DNA from 4 places in the Nitratidesulfovibrio sp. HK-II genome. Region 2 is predicted to be linked to each of the others. Evidence: predicted binding sites of a transcription regulator. Region 2 holds the regulator's gene; each other region holds the start of a gene.

Evidence for each region. Region 2 encodes sigma-54, which starts transcription at its own class of promoters, with help from an activator protein. Its sites were predicted from a motif close to CTGGCACGGNNNNTGCTT; they were not measured.
Region 1: a site for sigma-54 is predicted at 2,312-2,329, ahead of RVX_RS15875 (flagellar hook protein FlgE). Genes of this name have one in related genera too.
Region 3: a site for sigma-54 is predicted at 1,620-1,637, ahead of RVX_RS02820 (flagellar hook protein FlgE). Genes of this name have one in related genera too.
Region 4: a site for sigma-54 is predicted at 2,814-2,831, ahead of RVX_RS03840 (YeiH family protein). Genes of this name have one in related genera too.

The regions. Positions count from the first base shown of each region.
Region 1 is NZ_AP036014.1:3,762,650-3,767,595, forward strand. Features, by position in the region: gene RVX_RS15870 (DMT family transporter) at 1-613, shown strand, start outside; gene RVX_RS15875 (flagellar hook protein FlgE) at 697-2,202, opposite strand; gene folD (bifunctional methylenetetrahydrofolate dehydrogenase/methenyltetrahydrofolate cyclohydrolase FolD) at 2,532-3,398, opposite strand; gene eno (phosphopyruvate hydratase) at 4,112-4,946, opposite strand, start outside.
Region 2 is NZ_AP036014.1:1,949,510-1,954,455, reverse strand. Features, by position in the region: gene rapZ (RNase adapter RapZ) at 1-702, opposite strand, end outside; gene RVX_RS07880 (PTS sugar transporter subunit IIA) at 795-1,244, opposite strand; gene hpf (ribosome hibernation-promoting factor, HPF/YfiA family) at 1,254-1,799, opposite strand; gene rpoN (RNA polymerase factor sigma-54) at 1,912-3,348, opposite strand; gene lptB (LPS export ABC transporter ATP-binding protein) at 3,624-4,349, opposite strand; gene RVX_RS07860 (LptA/OstA family protein) at 4,346-4,946, opposite strand, start outside.
Region 3 is NZ_AP036014.1:724,937-729,882, forward strand. Features, by position in the region: gene folD (bifunctional methylenetetrahydrofolate dehydrogenase/methenyltetrahydrofolate cyclohydrolase FolD) at 551-1,417, shown strand; gene RVX_RS02820 (flagellar hook protein FlgE) at 1,747-3,252, shown strand; gene RVX_RS02825 (DMT family transporter) at 3,336-4,268, opposite strand; gene RVX_RS02830 (MucR family transcriptional regulator) at 4,624-4,946, opposite strand, start outside.
Region 4 is NZ_AP036014.1:943,049-947,994, forward strand. Features, by position in the region: gene RVX_RS03830 (insulinase family protein) at 1-1,889, shown strand, start outside; gene RVX_RS03835 (Fur family transcriptional regulator) at 2,115-2,573, shown strand; gene RVX_RS03840 (YeiH family protein) at 2,897-4,636, shown strand; gene RVX_RS03845 (hypothetical protein) at 4,696-4,946, shown strand, end outside.

The DNA of each region.
Region 1 (4,946 bases), 1.8 Mb from region 2:
GATGCCCCTGTGCGTGGCCGTGGCCGCGTGGTTCATGCTGGGCGAACGGTTGGCCCGCCGGGTGTGGTGCGGCTTCGGCCTGGCCATCGCCGGGGTGGTCTGGTTGAGCCTGGGCGGTGCCAGCAGCGAAAACGCCCCCAATCCGCTGCTGGGCAACCTGCTGGAACTGTGCGCCATGGTCAGCGCCACCGGGTACGTCATCAACGCCAAGAAGCTGTCCGCCACCTACCCCCCGCTGTTCATCACCGCCGTGCAGTCCCTGGCGGGCAGCGCGTTCTTTCTGCCGCTGCTGTTCCTGCCCACCACGCACCTGCCGGACGCCTTTCCGATCCTGCCCACGCTGTCCGTGGTGTACCTTGGCACATGTATCTCGCTGGGGGCATACGGGCTGTACAATTTCGGCGTCAGCCGCCTGCCCGCCGGGCAGGCCTCGGCGTTCATCAACCTGATTCCGGTGATCACCCTGCTCATGGGCCGGGTGCTGCTGGGCGACGAACTGACCCCGCAGCAGTACGCGGCCTCCGCACTGGTGCTGGTGGGCGTGCTGCTGTCGCAGGGCAAGGGCGCGACCCGGCGCAGCGACGCCGCGCCGGAACCCGACGCGGGGGGCTAGCGCGCCGCGCGCCCCCCCCTGCCGCAACGAAAAGGCCGCCCCCCTAAAGGAGCGGCCTTTCTCATGCCAGTGCCGTTCGGCCCCTACGTGCGCTTCAGTTCCAGCGCCTTCTGGATCATGGAGTCGGCGGTCATGATCGACTTGGAGTTGGTCTGGAAACCGCGCTGGTAGAGGATCATGTTCACGAACTCGCGCTCCATGGACACGTTGGACTGCTCCAGCGTCTTGGCTGCCACGGTGCCGAAGTTCTCGGTGTCGGGCAGGCCCTCTTCCGCCGCGCCGGAATCCTTGGTGGCCGAAAAGTGGTTCATCCCCTCGCGGCGCAAGCCGTCCTCGCTGGTGAAGCGGTACAGGGTGACGCGGTACAGTTCATCGTTCTGGCCGTTGCTGTAGCGCCCGATGACCGTGCCGTCCGAACTGATGTCCAGGCTGGCCAGAAATCCTTCCGCGTAGCCATTCTGCTTCGAGCGCAGCTCGGACGAACTGCCCCCATAGGCCGTGGTGCTGGCCGAGGCCAGGGTGGCCCCGCCCATGCCCATCAGGGCGGAGGCATTGGACCCCACCGCTGCCGGGGTGGCCGCGCCCGCCGTCCACGTGCCGGTGGACGAGGACAGGCCGAGATCCAGGCTGATCAGTTGCGTGCCCCCGCCGCTGGCGAAGGTGGCCGAGAACTGCGGCAGGCCGTCCGCCCCGAACGAGGCCGGAGCCCAGTTGCTGAGGTTGGTGGCGTCCGTGCCGGTGGGCGTGTAGGCGGACATGTTCACCAACTGCCCGGCGGAATTGAAGGTGAGCGTGCCGGACATCAGCAGCCCCGCGCCGGATGTGCCCGCCAGGGCCGATCCGTCCTGCGCCGGGTTCATGGCCACCACGAACTCGAAATACTTGTTGCCGCCGCTTTGCCCCGCGCCGTCGAAATACACGTTCACGTCGTGCGCAGTGCCCGATGCGTCGTAGATCTTGATGGTCTGCTTGTAGTTGTAGGCGGAATCGCCCAGGGGCGTGTCCGACGTGCCGTTCCACTTGGAAAGCAGCGAGAAGTAGGGGTTGGCCGCGTCGGACGACTTGTCGCCCGAACCCAGGTTGTTCAGGGCCGTGATGGACGTGGTGGCCCTGGGAGCCATGACGTTGCGCCCGTTTGCCCCCGGCGGCAGGCTGATTGGCCCCGTCGCGCCCTCCACGCCGTCGGTGATGGCCCGCCCGGTGAGCACGTAGCCGTTGGGGTCCACCAGGTTGCCGTCCTTGTCGAACCGGAAGTTGCCCGCGCGCGTGTAGTGGACGTCGCTGCCCAGGGTAACCTGAAAGAACCCCTTGCCGTTGATGGACAGGTCGGTGATGTCGGTGCCCGACTCATACGGCCCCTGCCCATACGCGGTGCGGATGGTGGTCAGGTTCGAGCCAAGGCCCACCTGGCTGATGGACGTGGTGGCGGAGTTGCCCGTGCCCGCGTACTGGCTGAGCAGGTCCTCGAACAGCGCCTGCTGTTGCTTGAACCCGACGGTATTGACGTTGGCGAGGTTGTTGCTCACCGCCTGCATGCCCTGCGACAGGGTTTTCATGCCGGAGGCGCCGGAATAGAGGGCGCGTAACATGCGTGTCTCCTCGGGCGTGGAATGCCCCGGTCCGTGCCGCGTTTCGCCTGCCTTCCCGGCGGAAGGCGGGCACGCGGGACCAGGGAAGATTCTTCCCTGAAGGGTCGCAAAGCACGAGCCGTGCCAGCGTTGGGCAATATTTCGCAACATTGCGGAATGTAAAGACGTCGGCGCATGAAAACGGGCGCGAGGCGGCAGGAACTGCCCTGCGGCGGTGGCCCGCGCATGCGAAAGGGCCGCGCGGCTGTGCCACGCGGCCCTAAAGAGCCTCGCGCATGCGGGGCCTGCCGGGCGGTCTGCCCCGGCATCACCCCCGCGCCGAATCCCCGTTACCCGGCCATGCCGGTGCGGGCCTTCCACGAGATCACGGTATTGACGAGCAACTGGGCGATGGTCATGGGACCCACGCCGCCGGGCACCGGCGTCATGGCCGAGGCGATGCAGCTGATGTCGTCGTACTTGCAGTCGCCCACCAGCCCTTCTTCGGTGCGGTGAATGCCCACGTCCACCACCACCGCGCCGGGCTTGACCATGTCCGAGGTTATCAGGCAGGGCCGCCCCGCCGCCACGAACAGGAAATCGGCCCGGCGGCATTCCTCGGCAAGGTTCGGCGTGCCGGAATGGCACACCGTCACCGTGGCGTTGGCGTACTTGCCGGGCGCGCCCAGCATCAGCGCCAGCGGCTTGCCCACGATGTTGCTGCGCCCCACCACCACGGCCTTCTTGCCCGAAGGCGAAAGGTCGTACCGCTCCAGCAGGGTCATCACCCCCGCCGGAGTGCACGGGCGAAAGCCCGGCAGGCCCAGCGCCAGCCGCCCCATGTTCTCGGGGTGAAAGCCGTCCACATCCTTTTTCGGGCTGATGCGCTCCAGACAACGCTGGCTGTTCAGCCCCTTGGGCAGCGGCAGTTGCAGCAGGATGCCGTCGATGTCCTCGCGCCCGTTCAGGTCGTCGATGAGCGCCTCCAGCGCCTCCTGCGCGGTGTCCGCAGGCAGGCGAAACGCCTCGGACCGGATGCCCGCCTCGGCGCAGCCGCGCTCCTTGTTGCGCACGTACACCTGCGAGGCCCCGTCGTCGCCCACCAGAATCACCGCAAGGCCCGGCGCGCGGCCCGCCGCCGCAAGACCCGCCGCCACCTCTTCCTTCAGCTCCGCGCGAATGGCCGCAGCCGTCGCCTTGCCGTCAAGCAGCACCATGTCTCCACCTCCCGAAATCCGGCGCGCGTGCGCGCCGCCTGTCTGATTCCGCTGCCCGGCACTGTTGTGCGTCCCGGTCGCATCCGCCATGTGTCGCTGCCCTGTTTCTCCGCGGGAGAGCAGGCAGTGTTTTGAAGTCGGGGCTCTGCCCCGTGCCCCGCCGGGGGAGCACGCTCCCCCGGTCCCCCTTTCAAGGGTGGGGCTCAAACTGAAATATCTTTACAAAGGCATCGCAGTGGCAGACCGGCTCACACACGCAAGGCCCGCCGTCTCTCCGTGACGGGCCACGCCGCAGCACGGTGCCTTCCTGTCTCCACCAGTCTTTCTTCTGTCGAACTGCCTTTCTTCCTTATACTCCGCGCGGTCCTCCGCGCGGACGGCGGGTGCGGGAAAGACGGGTGAAACTACGAAATGCGGAGGCTGGCAAGGAAGGGGACGTTTTCCCGAAGGGAGCGTGCGGCAGCCGTTATGTGAGCTTGCGAACATTACGGATGGCGACCGCAACGCGCTCTGCCGTACGTGACCAAGGGAAAATGGCCACTGACGCCGCCAGCACCCGAATAGCGGGTTTTGCCGCGTATTCCCCGCGTTGGGACACAGGCAGGGCCTCTCCCCGCCTTTCCCTCTTCCCTCCTCCCGCCTTTCTCCCCCCGCCCGAAAGCAAAAGGGAGGGAGCCTCGCAGACCCCCTCCCCGTCATCGCGCAAGCGTGCGCTAGTCCTCGCCTTCTTCCTCGAAGCCGAAGTGCGCGCTCATCATGGGCCCGAAGTAGATGCCCGTGTCGTCCAGGTCTTCCTCGATGCGCAGCAGCTGGTTGTACTTGGCCAGCCGGTCGCTGCGGCACAGGGAGCCGGTCTTGATCTGCCCGGCGTTCAGGCCCACGGCGAGGTCGGAGATGAAGTGGTCCTCGGTCTCGCCCGAACGGTGCGAAATCACCGTGGTGTACGCGGCCTGCTTGGCCATCTCGATGGTGTCCAGGGTCTCGGTCAGCGTGCCGATCTGGTTCAGCTTGATGAGGATGGAGTTGGCCACGCCCTCGTCAATGCCCTCGGCCAGGATGTCCGGATTGGTCACGAAGATGTCGTCGCCCACCAACTGGATGGTGTCGCCCAGCTTGTAGGTCAGCTCGCGCCAGCCGTCCCAGTCGGACTCGGCCAGGCCGTCCTCGATGGAGATCAGCGGGTAGCGCGTGGTGAACTCGCCCAGCCATTCCACCATCTCGGAATTGGACAGGTTCTTGCCCTCGCCCGCCAGCACGTACTTGCCGTCCTTGTGGAACTCGGACGCGGCGGCGTCGATGGCCAGCGCGATTTCCGCGCCGGGAATGTAGCCCGCTTCCTCGATGGCCTTCATGATGTAGCGGAAGGCCTCGTCGTGGTTCTTCAGGTTGGGGGCAAAGCCGCCCTCGTCGCCCACGCTGGTCACGTGGCCGTCGGCGGCCAGCAGCGCCTTCAGGGTATGGAAGGTCTCCGCGCCCATGCGCAGCGCGTCGCGGAAGGTGGCCGCGCCGATGGGCATGATCATGAATTCCTGAATGTCCAGGTTGTTG
Region 2 (4,946 bases):
CACGAAATAGGGGTTGGGCAGAAAGCGCAGGTCGAACACCAGGTCCGCATCGGCGGGCACGCCGTACTTGAAGCCGAAAGTGACGATGTTGATGCGCAGCGAGCGGATGCGCCCCTGGATGGTGCTCCACTTCTTCTGGATGACCCGGCGCAGGTCGTGGATGGAATAGCTGGAGGTGTCCACCACGAGGTCGGCGGTTTCGCGCACCGGGGCAAGACGCAGCCGTTCCTGCTCCAGGGCCTGTTCCAGCCCCATGCCCTCGCTTTCCAGCGGGTGCGGGCGGCGGGTGGTGGCGTAGCGCCGGTTAAGCACGGCGGGGTTGGCCTCTATGAAGACCACCGCCGGGCGCACGCCCATGCCCTGCAACCGTTCCAGCGACTTTTCCAGGTTGCGGACGAAATTGCTCTCGCGCAGGTCCATGCCCAGCACCAGCCCCTGGTAATGGGCCAGGGCCTCGCGGTTCAGGATGGTGACCATCTGCGGGGCCAGGGTGGCGGGCAGACCATCCACCGTGAAATAGCGCAAGTCTTCCAGCACGTTGAGCACGGTGCTCTTGCCCGCGCCGGAAAGCCCGGTAACGATGATGACGGGAAAGTCGGCGGCGGCCACGGGGCTGCCCGCGTCCGACGCCGTGCCGGGGGCGGGTGCGTCCGACGCCGTGGAAGCATCGGGCGTGGGTGGGTGGGAAGCCTTGGTGGGCATGGCGGACTCCTCGGGCGGGCCGGTGCCGGATGGCGTTTCGGCAGACGCGCCGCGCCGCGCGCCTGCCGATGATGTGCGCAAGGTGTTCCGCGTTACGTGGTGCGCATCAGCGCCGTGAAGGCCGCCCCGTCCGGCGCGTCGAGCATGGCGCGGCGGAACTGCGGGTCCTTCAGCAGGCGCGAGATATGGGCCAGGATGCGCAGGTGCATGCCCGCCACCTGTTCGGGAGCCAGCACCAGGAAAAAGAGATGACACGGTTTCATGTCCAGGGCGTCGAAGTCCAGCCCGGGCACGCTGCGGCCCACGGCGACGACGATGTCGCTGATGGTGGCCAGCTTGCCGTGGGGAATGGCCACCCCGTCGCCGATGCCCGTGGTGCCCAGGCCCTCGCGGTCCTGCAGCACGCCCAGCGCAACGGCGGCATCCACTTCGGGATGCCGCCGCACCACGGCCTGCACGAGTTCCGCCAGCACCTCCTTCTTGGTGCCGGCGGAGAGCTCGGGCAGGATCAGTTCATCGTGAAGATAGTCCGAAAGCCGCATGTATGACGCCTAGACGACGGGATCGATAAGGCCGAAGTCGCCGTTGCGGCGGCGGTAGATGATGTTCACGCGCTCCACTTCGGCGTTCAGGAAGACCAGGAACTCGTTGTCGCCCTGGTCCAGCTGCATGGCCGCCTCGTCCACGTGCATGGGCTTGGGGGCGAAGTGGTCGGTGCCGGTGATGGTGCGTTCGTCGCCTTCACCCACGGTGCCGAAGGTGAACACGTCGATGCCCTTGCCCAGCTTTTCGGACTGCACCGTGCGGCGGCGGTCCTTCTGCTTCTCCACCTGCTTGCGCAGCTGCGATTCCAGCTTTTCCAGCACCAGGTCGAGGGTGGCGTACATGTCTTCCGATTGCTCGACGGCCGACAGGGTGAACCCGTCGCCGGTCATCTGCACTTCAGCCTTGTGGCGGAACTTGTCGACGGAAAGGTTCACCTGCATTTCAAGGGCGGACTTGCCGACAAACCGGCCAAGCTTTTCAAGGCGACGGCGGGCGTACTTCTTCAGGTGGTCGGAGGGTTCGAAGTTCTTGAAGGTGAAAGAGATGTTCATACGCTCCTCCAGTGGTGAGAGGGGAATGCGACGCGCGTCGCGCGGCGCGCACGCTGGGGTGCGCCTGCCGGGTGCGCCGCCCTGCGCCTGGTCCGGCGCGGGGCTCTGACCGTCAGAACAGTTCCTTCCGCTTGGAAGAGGAGGGAATGTCCATGGCAGTACGATACTTCGCAACGGTCCTGCGGGCAATATTGACTTTGAGCTGTTCCTTCAGAATTTCGCCGATGCGCTCGTCGCTCAGGGGTTCCTTGGGATCTTCCTCGCCGATCAGTTTCTTGATCAGCGCCTTCACGCTCTCGGAGCCCACCTGGCTGCCGTCGTCCAGTTCCAGCGCACTGTTGAAGAAGAACTTCAACTCCATGATGCCGTGCGGCGTGGCCACGTACTTGCTGGTGGTAATGCGGCTGACCGTGGATTCGTGCATGCCGATGTCGTCGGCGATGTCCTTCAGGATGAGCGGCTTCAGGCGCGAAACCCCGTCCTCGAAAAAGCCACGCTGATACTTCACGATGGATTCCACCACCTTGTACAGCGTACGCTGGCGCTGGTACAGGCTCTTGATAAGCCACGAGGCCGAGCGCATCTTTTCCTGGAAATATTCGCGCTCGCCCGCCGAGGCCGCCGCAGCGGCAGAGCGCTCGTACATGGTGCTCAATTGCAGGTGCGGCAGGCCGTCCTCATTGAGCATGATGATGAAATCGTCGTCGTACTTGTAGACGAACACGTCGGGGCTGACGAACTGCGGGTCGCCGCCGCCGTAGCTGGCGCCGGGCATGGGGTCCAGGGTCTGGATGAGGTCCAGGTACTCCTTGAGGTCCTCCATGGTCAGGCGGAACTTGCGCAAGAGCGGCTTGTAGCGCCGCTTCTCAAGGTCTTCCAGGTGGTCGCGCACCAGTTCCACCAGCACCTTGTCGCGCGTGTAGCCCAGCATCTCTATCTGCACCAGCAGGCATTCCTGCGCGGTGCGCGCGGCCACCCCCACGGGGTCGAAGCGCTGCAGGGCGTGCAGCACCGGCTCCACCTCGCCGGGGGCCACGCCCGCCATTTCGGCGATCTCGTCGATGGTCGCATGCAGGTAGCCCGACGAGGCGATGTTGCCGATGATCACCTCGCCGATGTCCTTCTGGCGCTCGGTGAGCGCGGAAAGGCGCAACTGCCACATCAGGTGCCCTTCCAGCGAGGGCTTTGCGGCGTAGCGCGCCTCGAACGAGGTCATCTCCTCGGGCATTTCCGATTCGCGCACCGTTGACTGGCGGCTGGTGCTGGCGAAATCGCCCAGGTAATCCTCCCAGTCGGCCTCGCGGGCAATATCGCGGTCGTAGGCGACATCCGCCGCCGCTTCGGGGGCGGCGTCCCGCTGGTCGGGGGCTTCGGACTGCGGCCCCTCGTCCTGCGCTTCCTCCAGGAACGGGTTTTCCAGCAGCTCCTGCTGCACCGTCTCGACAAGCTCAAGCCGCGAAAGCTGCAGCAGCCGGATGGCCTGTTGCAGTTGCGGCGTCATCACCAATTGCTGGGTGAGCTTGAGCTGTTGCCTGAGTTCCAATGCCATGCGTGGACGACCCCTATGCACCAAACGTTGAGGGCGAGCAAGATGACGACGCAACGCGGGGTGCGACGTCAAGCAAGAAACGGCCCACTGTGGAAATGTGTTCCCTTCCCCAAGAGGTTAGGGAAACCATGCCATAGAAGCAAAAAGTATGCAACCGCTGTCGCCATTTCGCCGGATACCCCCGGAGGGATGCCCCGCACCCCGGCGGCAGGCACGAAAAAGGCGCCCCCCGCGATGCGGAAGGCGCCGTGAATGCGGCAAAAATGCAAATGGAGCTAGAGCGAGAATCCCTCGCCCAGATACACGTCGCGCGCGCGCGGGTTGTCCACGATGTGCGCGGGGGTGCCCTCCAGGATCACTTCGCCCTGGTGGACCAGGTAGGCCCTGTCGCAGATATGCAGGGTTTCCCGCACGTTGTGGTCGGAGATGAGCACACCGATGCCCCGGTCGCGCAGGCCGGTGATCAGTTGCTGGATGTCGTCCACCGCCAGCGGGTCGATGCCCGCGAACGGTTCGTCCAGCAGGATGAACTTGGGCTCGCGGATCATGGACCGCGCGATCTCCAGCCGCCGCCGCTCGCCGCCGGACAGGTGCATGGCCACGGAATCCGCCAGATGGCTGATGCCGAAGTCGGCCATCAGCATGTCCGACCGCTCCTGCTGCCTGGCCCTGGAAAGCCCGGTGTGCTCAAGGATGATCTGAAGATTCTGGCGCACCGTGAGCCGACGAAAGATGGAACTTTCCTGCGGCAGATAGCTCAACCCCACCCGGGCCCGCTCGTGCAGGGGCCAGTCGGCGATGTCGCGGCCGTCAAGCTCCACGCGCCCCGCGGTCGGCTTGATGATGCCGATGAGCATGTAGAACGTGGTGGTCTTGCCCGCGCCGTTGGGGCCAAGCAGCCCCACGGTCTCGCCCTGCGACACGGAAAGGGACACGCCGCGCACCACCTCGCGCTGGCCGAACTGCTTGTGCAGGTCCTCCCCGCGCAGCACCGAGCTCACTGGGCCGCCCCCGAGGGTTTGGCGGCGTCCTTGCCGTCATCCTTGCCGTTGTCCTTGGACTCGCCGAGGGGATTCACGTCGCCCGACGAGGTGAACACCGCCTGCACCCGCTTTGCGCCGGAACCGCGCACTTCGCTGCGGTTCTCGCGGGTGTAGAAGGTGATGACCTCGCCCTTGATGCTGTTGTCGCCCTCGTGCAGCACGGGGTTGCCTTCCATGACCATGACGGCGTTGTCCACGGTGTAGGTGGCCTTCTCGCATTCGCCGGTGCGGTTCTCGCGCTTCATGCGCACGTTGCGTTCGGCCACGATGCGGTCGATCTCGCCCGCGTCCATCCCCGACACTCCGGGCTGGCCCGATTGGCCCTGCGCGGCGTCTCCCGCCGTGTCGGCCTTGCCGGGCTTGGCCGACTTCTTCTTGAGATGCAGGGTAATGCGCTCGGCCCACATCTCGAAGTCCGGGCGCTGCACGTACACGGTGCCCTCGAAGATCACCACCTGGCCCTTGGCGTCGTACTGCATGCGGTCCGACTTGACGGCCGTGGGCACGTCGCGCCGCACGGGGGAGGGGGACTTGGCGTCGGCGGCAATGGCGGGC
Region 3 (4,946 bases), 1.2 Mb from region 2:
GCGGCGTCAGTGGCCATTTTCCCTTGGTCACGTACGGCAGAGCGCGTTGCGGTCGCCATCCGTAATGTTCGCAAGCTCACATAACGGCTGCCGCACGCTCCCTTCGGGAAAACGTCCCCTTCCTTGCCAGCCTCCGCATTTCGTAGTTTCACCCGTCTTTCCCGCACCCGCCGTCCGCGCGGAGGACCGCGCGGAGTATAAGGAAGAAAGGCAGTTCGACAGAAGAAAGACTGGTGGAGACAGGAAGGCACCGTGCTGCGGCGTGGCCCGTCACGGAGAGACGGCGGGCCTTGCGTGTGTGAGCCGGTCTGCCACTGCGATGCCTTTGTAAAGATATTTCAGTTTGAGCCCCACCCTTGAAAGGGGGACCGGGGGAGCGTGCTCCCCCGGCGGGGCACGGGGCAGAGCCCCGACTTCAAAACACTGCCTGCTCTCCCGCGGAGAAACAGGGCAGCGACACATGGCGGATGCGACCGGGACGCACAACAGTGCCGGGCAGCGGAATCAGACAGGCGGCGCGCACGCGCGCCGGATTTCGGGAGGTGGAGACATGGTGCTGCTTGACGGCAAGGCGACGGCTGCGGCCATTCGCGCGGAGCTGAAGGAAGAGGTGGCGGCGGGTCTTGCGGCGGCGGGCCGCGCGCCGGGCCTTGCGGTGATTCTGGTGGGCGACGACGGGGCCTCGCAGGTGTACGTGCGCAACAAGGAGCGCGGCTGCGCCGAGGCGGGCATCCGGTCCGAGGCGTTTCGCCTGCCTGCGGACACCGCGCAGGAGGCGCTGGAGGCGCTCATCGACGACCTGAACGGGCGCGAGGACATCGACGGCATCCTGCTGCAACTGCCGCTGCCCAAGGGGCTGAACAGCCAGCGTTGTCTGGAGCGCATCAGCCCGAAAAAGGATGTGGACGGCTTTCACCCCGAGAACATGGGGCGGCTGGCGCTGGGCCTGCCGGGCTTTCGCCCGTGCACTCCGGCGGGGGTGATGACCCTGCTGGAGCGGTACGACCTTTCGCCTTCGGGCAAGAAGGCCGTGGTGGTGGGGCGCAGCAACATCGTGGGCAAGCCGCTGGCGCTGATGCTGGGCGCGCCCGGCAAGTACGCCAACGCCACGGTGACGGTGTGCCATTCCGGCACGCCGAACCTTGCCGAGGAATGCCGCCGGGCCGATTTCCTGTTCGTGGCGGCGGGGCGGCCCTGCCTGATAACCTCGGACATGGTCAAGCCCGGCGCGGTGGTGGTGGACGTGGGCATTCACCGCACCGAAGAAGGGCTGGTGGGCGACTGCAAGTACGACGACATCAGCTGCATCGCCTCGGCCATGACGCCGGTGCCCGGCGGCGTGGGTCCCATGACCATCGCCCAGTTGCTCGTCAATACCGTGATCTCGTGGAAGGCCCGCACCGGCATGGCCGGGTAACGGGGATTCGGCGCGGGGGTGATGCCGGGGCAGACCGCCCGGCAGGCCCCGCATGCGCGAGGCTCTTTAGGGCCGCGTGGCACAGCCGCGCGGCCCTTTCGCATGCGCGGGCCACCGCCGCAGGGCAGTTCCTGCCGCCTCGCGCCCGTTTTCATGCGCCGACGTCTTTACATTCCGCAATGTTGCGAAATATTGCCCAACGCTGGCACGGCTCGTGCTTTGCGACCCTTCAGGGAAGAATCTTCCCTGGTCCCGCGTGCCCGCCTTCCGCCGGGAAGGCAGGCGAAACGCGGCACGGACCGGGGCATTCCACGCCCGAGGAGACACGCATGTTACGCGCCCTCTATTCCGGCGCCTCCGGCATGAAAACCCTGTCGCAGGGCATGCAGGCGGTGAGCAACAACCTCGCCAACGTCAATACCGTCGGGTTCAAGCAACAGCAGGCGCTGTTCGAGGACCTGCTCAGCCAGTACGCGGGCACGGGCAACTCCGCCACCACGTCCATCAGCCAGGTGGGCCTTGGCTCGAACCTGACCACCATCCGCACCGCGTATGGGCAGGGGCCGTATGAGTCGGGCACCGACATCACCGACCTGTCCATCAACGGCAAGGGGTTCTTTCAGGTTACCCTGGGCAGCGACGTCCACTACACGCGCGCGGGCAACTTCCGGTTCGACAAGGACGGCAACCTGGTGGACCCCAACGGCTACGTGCTCACCGGGCGGGCCATCACCGACGGCGTGGAGGGCGCGACGGGGCCAATCAGCCTGCCGCCGGGGGCAAACGGGCGCAACGTCATGGCTCCCAGGGCCACCACGTCCATCACGGCCCTGAACAACCTGGGTTCGGGCGACAAGTCGTCCGACGCGGCCAACCCCTACTTCTCGCTGCTTTCCAAGTGGAACGGCACGTCGGACACGCCCCTGGGCGATTCCGCCTACAACTACAAGCAGACCATCAAGATCTACGACGCATCGGGCACTGCGCACGACGTGAACGTGTATTTCGACGGCGCGGGGCAAAGCGGCGGCAACAAGTATTTCGAGTTCGTGGTGGCCATGAACCCGGCGCAGGACGGATCGGCCCTGGCGGGCACATCCGGCGCGGGGCTGCTGATGTCCGGCACGCTCACCTTCAATTCCGCCGGGCAGTTGGTGAACATGTCCGCCTACACGCCCACCGGCACGGACGCCACCAACCTCAGCAACTGGGCTCCGGCCTCGTTCGGGGCGGACGGCCTGCCGCAGTTCTCGGCCACCTTCGCCAGCGGCGGGGGCACGCAACTGATCAGCCTGGATCTCGGCCTGTCCTCGTCCACCGGCACGTGGACGGCGGGCGCGGCCACCCCGGCAGCGGTGGGGTCCAATGCCTCCGCCCTGATGGGCATGGGCGGGGCCACCCTGGCCTCGGCCAGCACCACGGCCTATGGGGGCAGTTCGTCCGAGCTGCGCTCGAAGCAGAATGGCTACGCGGAAGGATTTCTGGCCAGCCTGGACATCAGTTCGGACGGCACGGTCATCGGGCGCTACAGCAACGGCCAGAACGATGAACTGTACCGCGTCACCCTGTACCGCTTCACCAGCGAGGACGGCTTGCGCCGCGAGGGGATGAACCACTTTTCGGCCACCAAGGATTCCGGCGCGGCGGAAGAGGGCCTGCCCGACACCGAGAACTTCGGCACCGTGGCAGCCAAGACGCTGGAGCAGTCCAACGTGTCCATGGAGCGCGAGTTCGTGAACATGATCCTCTACCAGCGCGGTTTCCAGACCAACTCCAAGTCGATCATGACCGCCGACTCCATGATCCAGAAGGCGCTGGAACTGAAGCGCACGTAGGGGCCGAACGGCACTGGCATGAGAAAGGCCGCTCCTTTAGGGGGGCGGCCTTTTCGTTGCGGCAGGGGGGGGCGCGCGGCGCGCTAGCCCCCCGCGTCGGGTTCCGGCGCGGCGTCGCTGCGCCGGGTCGCGCCCTTGCCCTGCGACAGCAGCACGCCCACCAGCACCAGTGCGGAGGCCGCGTACTGCTGCGGGGTCAGTTCGTCGCCCAGCAGCACCCGGCCCATGAGCAGGGTGATCACCGGAATCAGGTTGATGAACGCCGAGGCCTGCCCGGCGGGCAGGCGGCTGACGCCGAAATTGTACAGCCCGTATGCCCCCAGCGAGATACATGTGCCAAGGTACACCACGGACAGCGTGGGCAGGATCGGAAAGGCGTCCGGCAGGTGCGTGGTGGGCAGGAACAGCAGCGGCAGAAAGAACGCGCTGCCCGCCAGGGACTGCACGGCGGTGATGAACAGCGGGGGGTAGGTGGCGGACAGCTTCTTGGCGTTGATGACGTACCCGGTGGCGCTGACCATGGCGCACAGTTCCAGCAGGTTGCCCAGCAGCGGATTGGGGGCGTTTTCGCTGCTGGCACCGCCCAGGCTCAACCAGACCACCCCGGCGATGGCCAGGCCGAAGCCGCACCACACCCGGCGGGCCAACCGTTCGCCCAGCATGAACCACGCGGCCACGGCCACGCACAGGGGCATCACCGATACGATCATGCCGGCCTGCGAGGCAGAGGTGTACCGCAGGGCATACGCCTCGAACACGAAATACAGGCAGGGCTCGCAAAGGGCCATGGCTCCCAGGCGCTTCCAGTCGCCCTTGCGGTAGCGCACGTGGCGGAAGTTGCGCCACAGGGCCAGGAACACCGCCGATGAAATGCCCATGCGCCCGAAGACAACCACCATGGGGTCATACCCTTCCAGGGCCACCTTCATGGCGATGAACGAACTGCTCCACAGCAGCATGGCCAACAACAGGGCCAGCGTGGCCGGGGAGGCGGTGGGGATGCGGGGTGCGGGCATGTGCGTTTCTGGGGACGAGGTGTGTGGGGCGGGCGGTGGGCGCACACTAGACGCGCGCCCCCCGCGTGTCCACTGGCACGGGTTGGAGCGGCGCTTCTTCGGGACGGGGGGGCGCAGGGCCGGGCAGGAAGGGAGGCGAAGACATGGAAAGGCACGCGCAGGCCCGCCACCGATGCGGGGAACGCGCGGCGAAACCCGCCATTCGCGCGCTGGCTGAAGTGTACCTGTGCGACCGTTTTCCGCAATGACGACGCCCCGGCGGCAGGTGCCGTCGGGGCGTCGGAAACGTCATGCGTGGCCGACAAGGCGGCGAGCACGAAAGAAGCCGGGGGCGCGGCGCAAGGTCCGCCAGGTGCTACGCCGGTTTGCGGCGCTTCTCCCACAGCTTCATGTCCTTCATCTTCTTGCGGCGCTCGCGCTGCAGCGACTTGCAAACCAGCGGCATGTCCTTGCGGTAGCCGTACTTGTCCCGGTAGCTGTCGGGCGTGAGGTCGTGCGAGGCCAGATGCTTGCGGGTCAGGATCTTGAAGGTCTTTCCACATTCCAGGCAGGTGATGGACTTTTCCTTCAGCGCCTTCGTGGCGTCGGGCAGGGGAGCCTCTGGGGCGGCCTGTTCATCGGCGGGACCGCCCTCGCTGATCTGGCGGATGGCCTGCGCGAGTTTCTGCACCATGGAGC
Region 4 (4,946 bases), 1.0 Mb from region 2:
GGTTGCGGGGCATCGATCCCAGAACCGCGTCCGACGTGGAAATGCTGATCATGGAGACCCTGGCCGACCTGGCCGAGGATGGTCTGCCCGCCGACGCCGTGGAAGCCGCCGTGAACAGCGTGGAATTCGCCCTGCGCGAGAATAATTCCGGCCGCTACCCGGTGGGGCTTTCGGTGATGGTGCGCAGCCTGACCACCTGGCTGTACGACGGCGACCCGCTGGCCCTGCTGGAATGGGAAGCCCCGCTGGCCGCCATCAAGGCGCGCGTCGCCTCGGGCGAACGCTACTTTGAAGGGCTGATTCGCGAATGGCTGCTGGACAACCAGCACGTGGCCACGGTGCTGCTGACGCCGGACCGCAAGCTGGCCGAACGCCGCGAGGCCGCCGAGGCGGCTCGGCTGGAGGAATACCGCCAGAGCCTGCGCCAGTGCGAGCGCGTGGCCCTGGTGGAGGAAACCCGCGCCCTGCGCAGCCTGCAAGAGGCCCCGGACAGCCTGGAGGCCCTGGCCACCATCCCCGGCCTGCAGCTGGAAGACCTGCCCCGGGAAAACCGCCCCATCCCCGACGAAGACAGGCAGGCGGGCGCGGTGCCGGTGTTGTTCCACGACCTGGACACCTCGGGCATCGCCTACACCGAGACCACCTTCGACCTGTCCGCCGTGCCCGCGCGCCTGGTCCCCCTCGTCCCGCTGTTCGGGCGCGCCCTGTTCGAGATGGGCACCACCAGGCGCGACTTCGTGGACCTTGGCATGCGCATCGCCCGCAAGACCGGCGGCATGGATGCAGACACCCTGTTCGCCACCACCCTGGGCGCGCGCCAGCCCCTGGCGCGGCTGGTGGTGCACGGCAAGGCAACCTACGACAACGTGCCCGCGCTGTACGACATCCTTTCCGAAGTGCTGCTGGAGGCGAAGTTCGACGACCGCGAACGCTTCCAACGCATGGTGCTGGAGGAAAAGGCCCGCCAGGAGCACGTGCTGGCGCCTTCCGGCCACGGCATCGTCATGGCCCGGCTGCGCGCGGGCTACACCGAGGCGGGCTGGCTGGACGAGGCCACGTCCGGCGTGTCGTACCTGACCTTCCTGCGCACCCTGGCCGACCGCATGGAACAGGACTGGGACGGCGTGCTGGCCGACCTGGATGCGCTGCGCGGGCTGGTCCTGCGCCGCTCCAACTGCCTGATGAACGTCACTGCCGACGAAGAGGGCGGGCGCATCGTGGCCGCTCCGGCCGCCGCCCTGGCCGGGGCGCTGCCCGACGCGGCGGCGGAATCGGCCACCGCGCAGTGGCGCTACGGCGAGGCCCCGGCCGCCGCCGAGGCGCTGGTCATGCCCGCGCAGGTCAACTACGTGGGCAAGGCGGCCGACCTGTATGCCCTGGGCTACGCCTACCACGGCTCGGCCAACGTGGTGTTCAAGCACCTGCGCATGGCCTTCCTGTGGGACCGCGTGCGCGTGCAGGGCGGGGCCTACGGCGCGTTCTGCGCCTTCGACCGGGCCAGCGGGGTGCTGGCGCAGGTTTCGTACCGCGACCCCAACGTGGCCGCCACGCTGGACGTGTACGACGCCACGGCCGACTACCTGCGCCGCGTGTCGCTTTCGTCCACGGAACTGGCCAACGCCATCGTGGGGGCCATCGGCGACGTGGACCGGCACATGCTGCCCGACGCCAAGGGGTCGGCCGCGCTGTTCCGCCGCCTGTCGGGCGATTCCGACGCGGCGCGCCAGCAGATGCGCGACGAAATCCTGTCCACCACCAACGACCACTTCCGCGCCCTGGCCGACGTCATGGCCGAGGCGGCCCGCACGGGCCGGGTGGCGGTGTTGGGCGGCGGCGCGCTGGAGCGCGTGGCGGGTGAGCGGGGCTGGCGCGTGGAGCGGGTGCTGTAAGGCCTGACGTGTCGTTTCGCCCGTTGGGTCCGGCCCGAAAGGCGCGAAGCGTGCCCGTCGGGCGGACCTGAAACCCTGCGGACATCGGACGAGAATCCTGCGTTAGGGGGGGCTTTGGCCAGGCTGTTCCAGTTCCTGTTGTTCGTACCATTGCACGCCCCTGTTGCGCTGGCCGGGCACACGGTATAGGACAGCCAGACCACGCCCCACATCGCGAGGAGACCCATGAAGCAAGCCATAGACGTGTTTCACGAGTACATCGCCCGCAACGGCCTGAAGGTCACGCCGCAGCGCATGCTCATCGTAGAGGTGTTCATGAGCGCTGGCGGCCACCTGACCACCGAGGAACTGTATGAACGGGTGAAGGCCACGGATCCTTCCGTGGGGCAGGCCACGGTGTACCGTACCATGAAGCTGCTGTGCGATTCCGGCCTGGCCAAGGAAGTGCACTTCGGCGATGGCGTGGCCCGCTACGAGCAGAAGTACGGCAGCAAGCACCACGACCATCTCATCTGCGAAGCCTGCGGTGAGAACATCGAGGTGCTGGACGACGAGATAGAGCGGCTTCAGGAAGACCTGGCCCGTCGCCACGGCTACGTGCTGACCTCGCACCGCATGTACCTGTTCGGGGTGTGCGGCAAGTGCCGCAGCGACGGCAAGCGCCGCACAGAGCGCGAGGATTGAGCACCCGGCCGCCAGGCGTCGGCCCTTTCGCACATTCTCCGGCCACTGGCCGGTGAGCACGGCAACGCATCGTCACCATCAACGGGCCGCCCTTCGGGGCGGCCCGTTCGCGTTGCATACCCGGGGAGGCAGCAAGTGGTGAAAAGAAAAGTTTGCACTGAAAACTGTTGTTTTCAGCTTCATGATGGCTGTCTCCGTGCAAAGCGCTGAAATAAAAGGATCAGGTTGTCATTGCAAGGTCTGGCACGCCTCTTGATTAGCGGAGGGGCACGCCGTCCGCACTGCCGACGGGGGCGGCAAACCGCAAGGAGGAGCACCTTAACATGGCAACCAACGACAGCAACGTCGTCGTCGACCACGGGCACTCGCGCCTGTCCGACCTGTGGACCAAGGAAGACTACTGGGCCATCTGGCTCGGCTTCGTCATCATCATCGCGGGCATCTGCATCTACCTGCTGAATCCCCCGGCGGAATACGGCGAAAAGATCGCCAAGGCCAACGCCGTCATGGCCGCCGAGGCGCAGCGCGCCCCGTTCAAGACCCTGGCCTACTACAAGGCCCAGGACGACAAGGCCAAGGTCAAGGCCATGGACAGCCCCACGGGCAAGGCCATTTCCGCCTTCCTGAAGACTCCGGGCGGCTGGACCGACAACCCCCTTGATTCCTTCTACGTGAGCAAGTCCGCCGCGGACGCCAAGGCCGCCGCCAATGCCGAGAAGGCCGTGGAAGCCAAGACCAAGGCCGATGCCGCCCTGGCCGCCGCCGTGGCCGCCGAAACGGCCGCCGCAGACGCCGCCTTCGCCGATGCCAGCCTGAACGACGGGGCCAAGGCCAAGATCGCCGAATGGCGCGCCGCTGCCGCCAAGGCCAAGTCGGCCGCCGACAAGGCCAAGTCCAAGCCCATGAACCTGCTGACCAGCCTGCCGCTGCTCATGGTGGGCATGGGCCTGTTCTTCGCCATCGGCATGAAGTTCATGGGCAAGTCGGTGCCCGGCTTCCTGACGGGCTTCATCGCCGTGTTCGCGGTGGCGTGCCTGGCCACCATGATGGGCCATCAGTCCACCATGAAGTACTGGGGCATCGGCACCGAGGCCTGGGCCATCATCATCGGCATGCTCATCGCCAACACCGTGGGCACGCCCAAGTGGATCAAGCCGGCCCTGGAAGTGGAATACTTCATCAAGACCGGCCTCGTGCTGCTGGGCGCCGAGGTGCTGTTCGACAAGATCATCGCCATCGGCATTCCCGGCATCTTCGTGGCCTGGGTGGTCACCCCCATCGTGCTCATCTGCACCTTCATCTTCGGCCAGCGCATCCTGAAGATGGAATCCAAGACCCTGAACGTGGTCATCTCGGCCGACATGTCGGTGTGCGGCACCTCTGCCGCCATCGCCACCGCCGCTGCGTGCCGGGCCAAGAAAGAGGAGCTGACCCTCTCCATCGGCCTGTCGCTGGTGTTCACCGCCATCATGATGATCGCCATGCCCGCCTTCATCAAGGCCGTGGACATGCCCCAGATTCTCGGCGGCGCCTGGATGGGCGGCACCATCGACGCCACCGGCGCGGTGGCCGCTGCCGGTGCGTTCCTGGGTGAAAAGGCCCTGTACGTGGCCGCCACCATCAAGATGATCCAGAACGTGCTGATCGGCGTCACCGCCTTCGGCGTGGCCGTGTACTGGTGCACCCGCGTGGAATGCCGCGAAGGGCATTCGGTGGGCGTGGGCGAGATCTGGCACCGCTTCCCCAAGTTCGTGCTGGGCTTCCTGGCCGCGTCCATCGTCTTCTCGCTGATCAGCGGCAACCTTGGCCCGGACATGGGCAAGGCCCTGCTTGACCAGGGCGTGCTGAAGGGCCTTACCGCCTCGGCGCGCGGCTGGTTCTTCTGCCTTGCCTTCACCGCCATCGGTCTGGCCACCAACTTCCGCGAACTGGCCCACTACTTCAAGGGCGGCAAGCCGCTCATCCTGTACGTGTGCGGCCAGAGCTTCAACCTGGTGCTCACCCTGGCCATGGCCTACGTCATGTTCTATATCGTGTTCCCCGAGATAACCGCAAAGATCTAGGGGACATACGGGAGCCCGCCTCATTCCGCGGGGGCGGGCTCCCCCTTCCGGGAGTTTTCATGCGACACACGTTGCGTCATACCTTCATCGGGCGGCTTGCCGCCCTTGGCGTTTCCGTGGCGGTGCTGTGGGCGCTGTTCTTCGTTGCGGGGCCGCGCGTCGTGGCGCACCTGCCCGCGCTGCAACACTACGGGGCGGTGCAGGACATCTACGGCATCCGCAGCGGCCAGCTGTACTACACCGACGTGGAGATGTCGCAGCAGGCGGAGATCAATTCCCGCTCCACCTGGCGGTTCACACCGACGGGTCC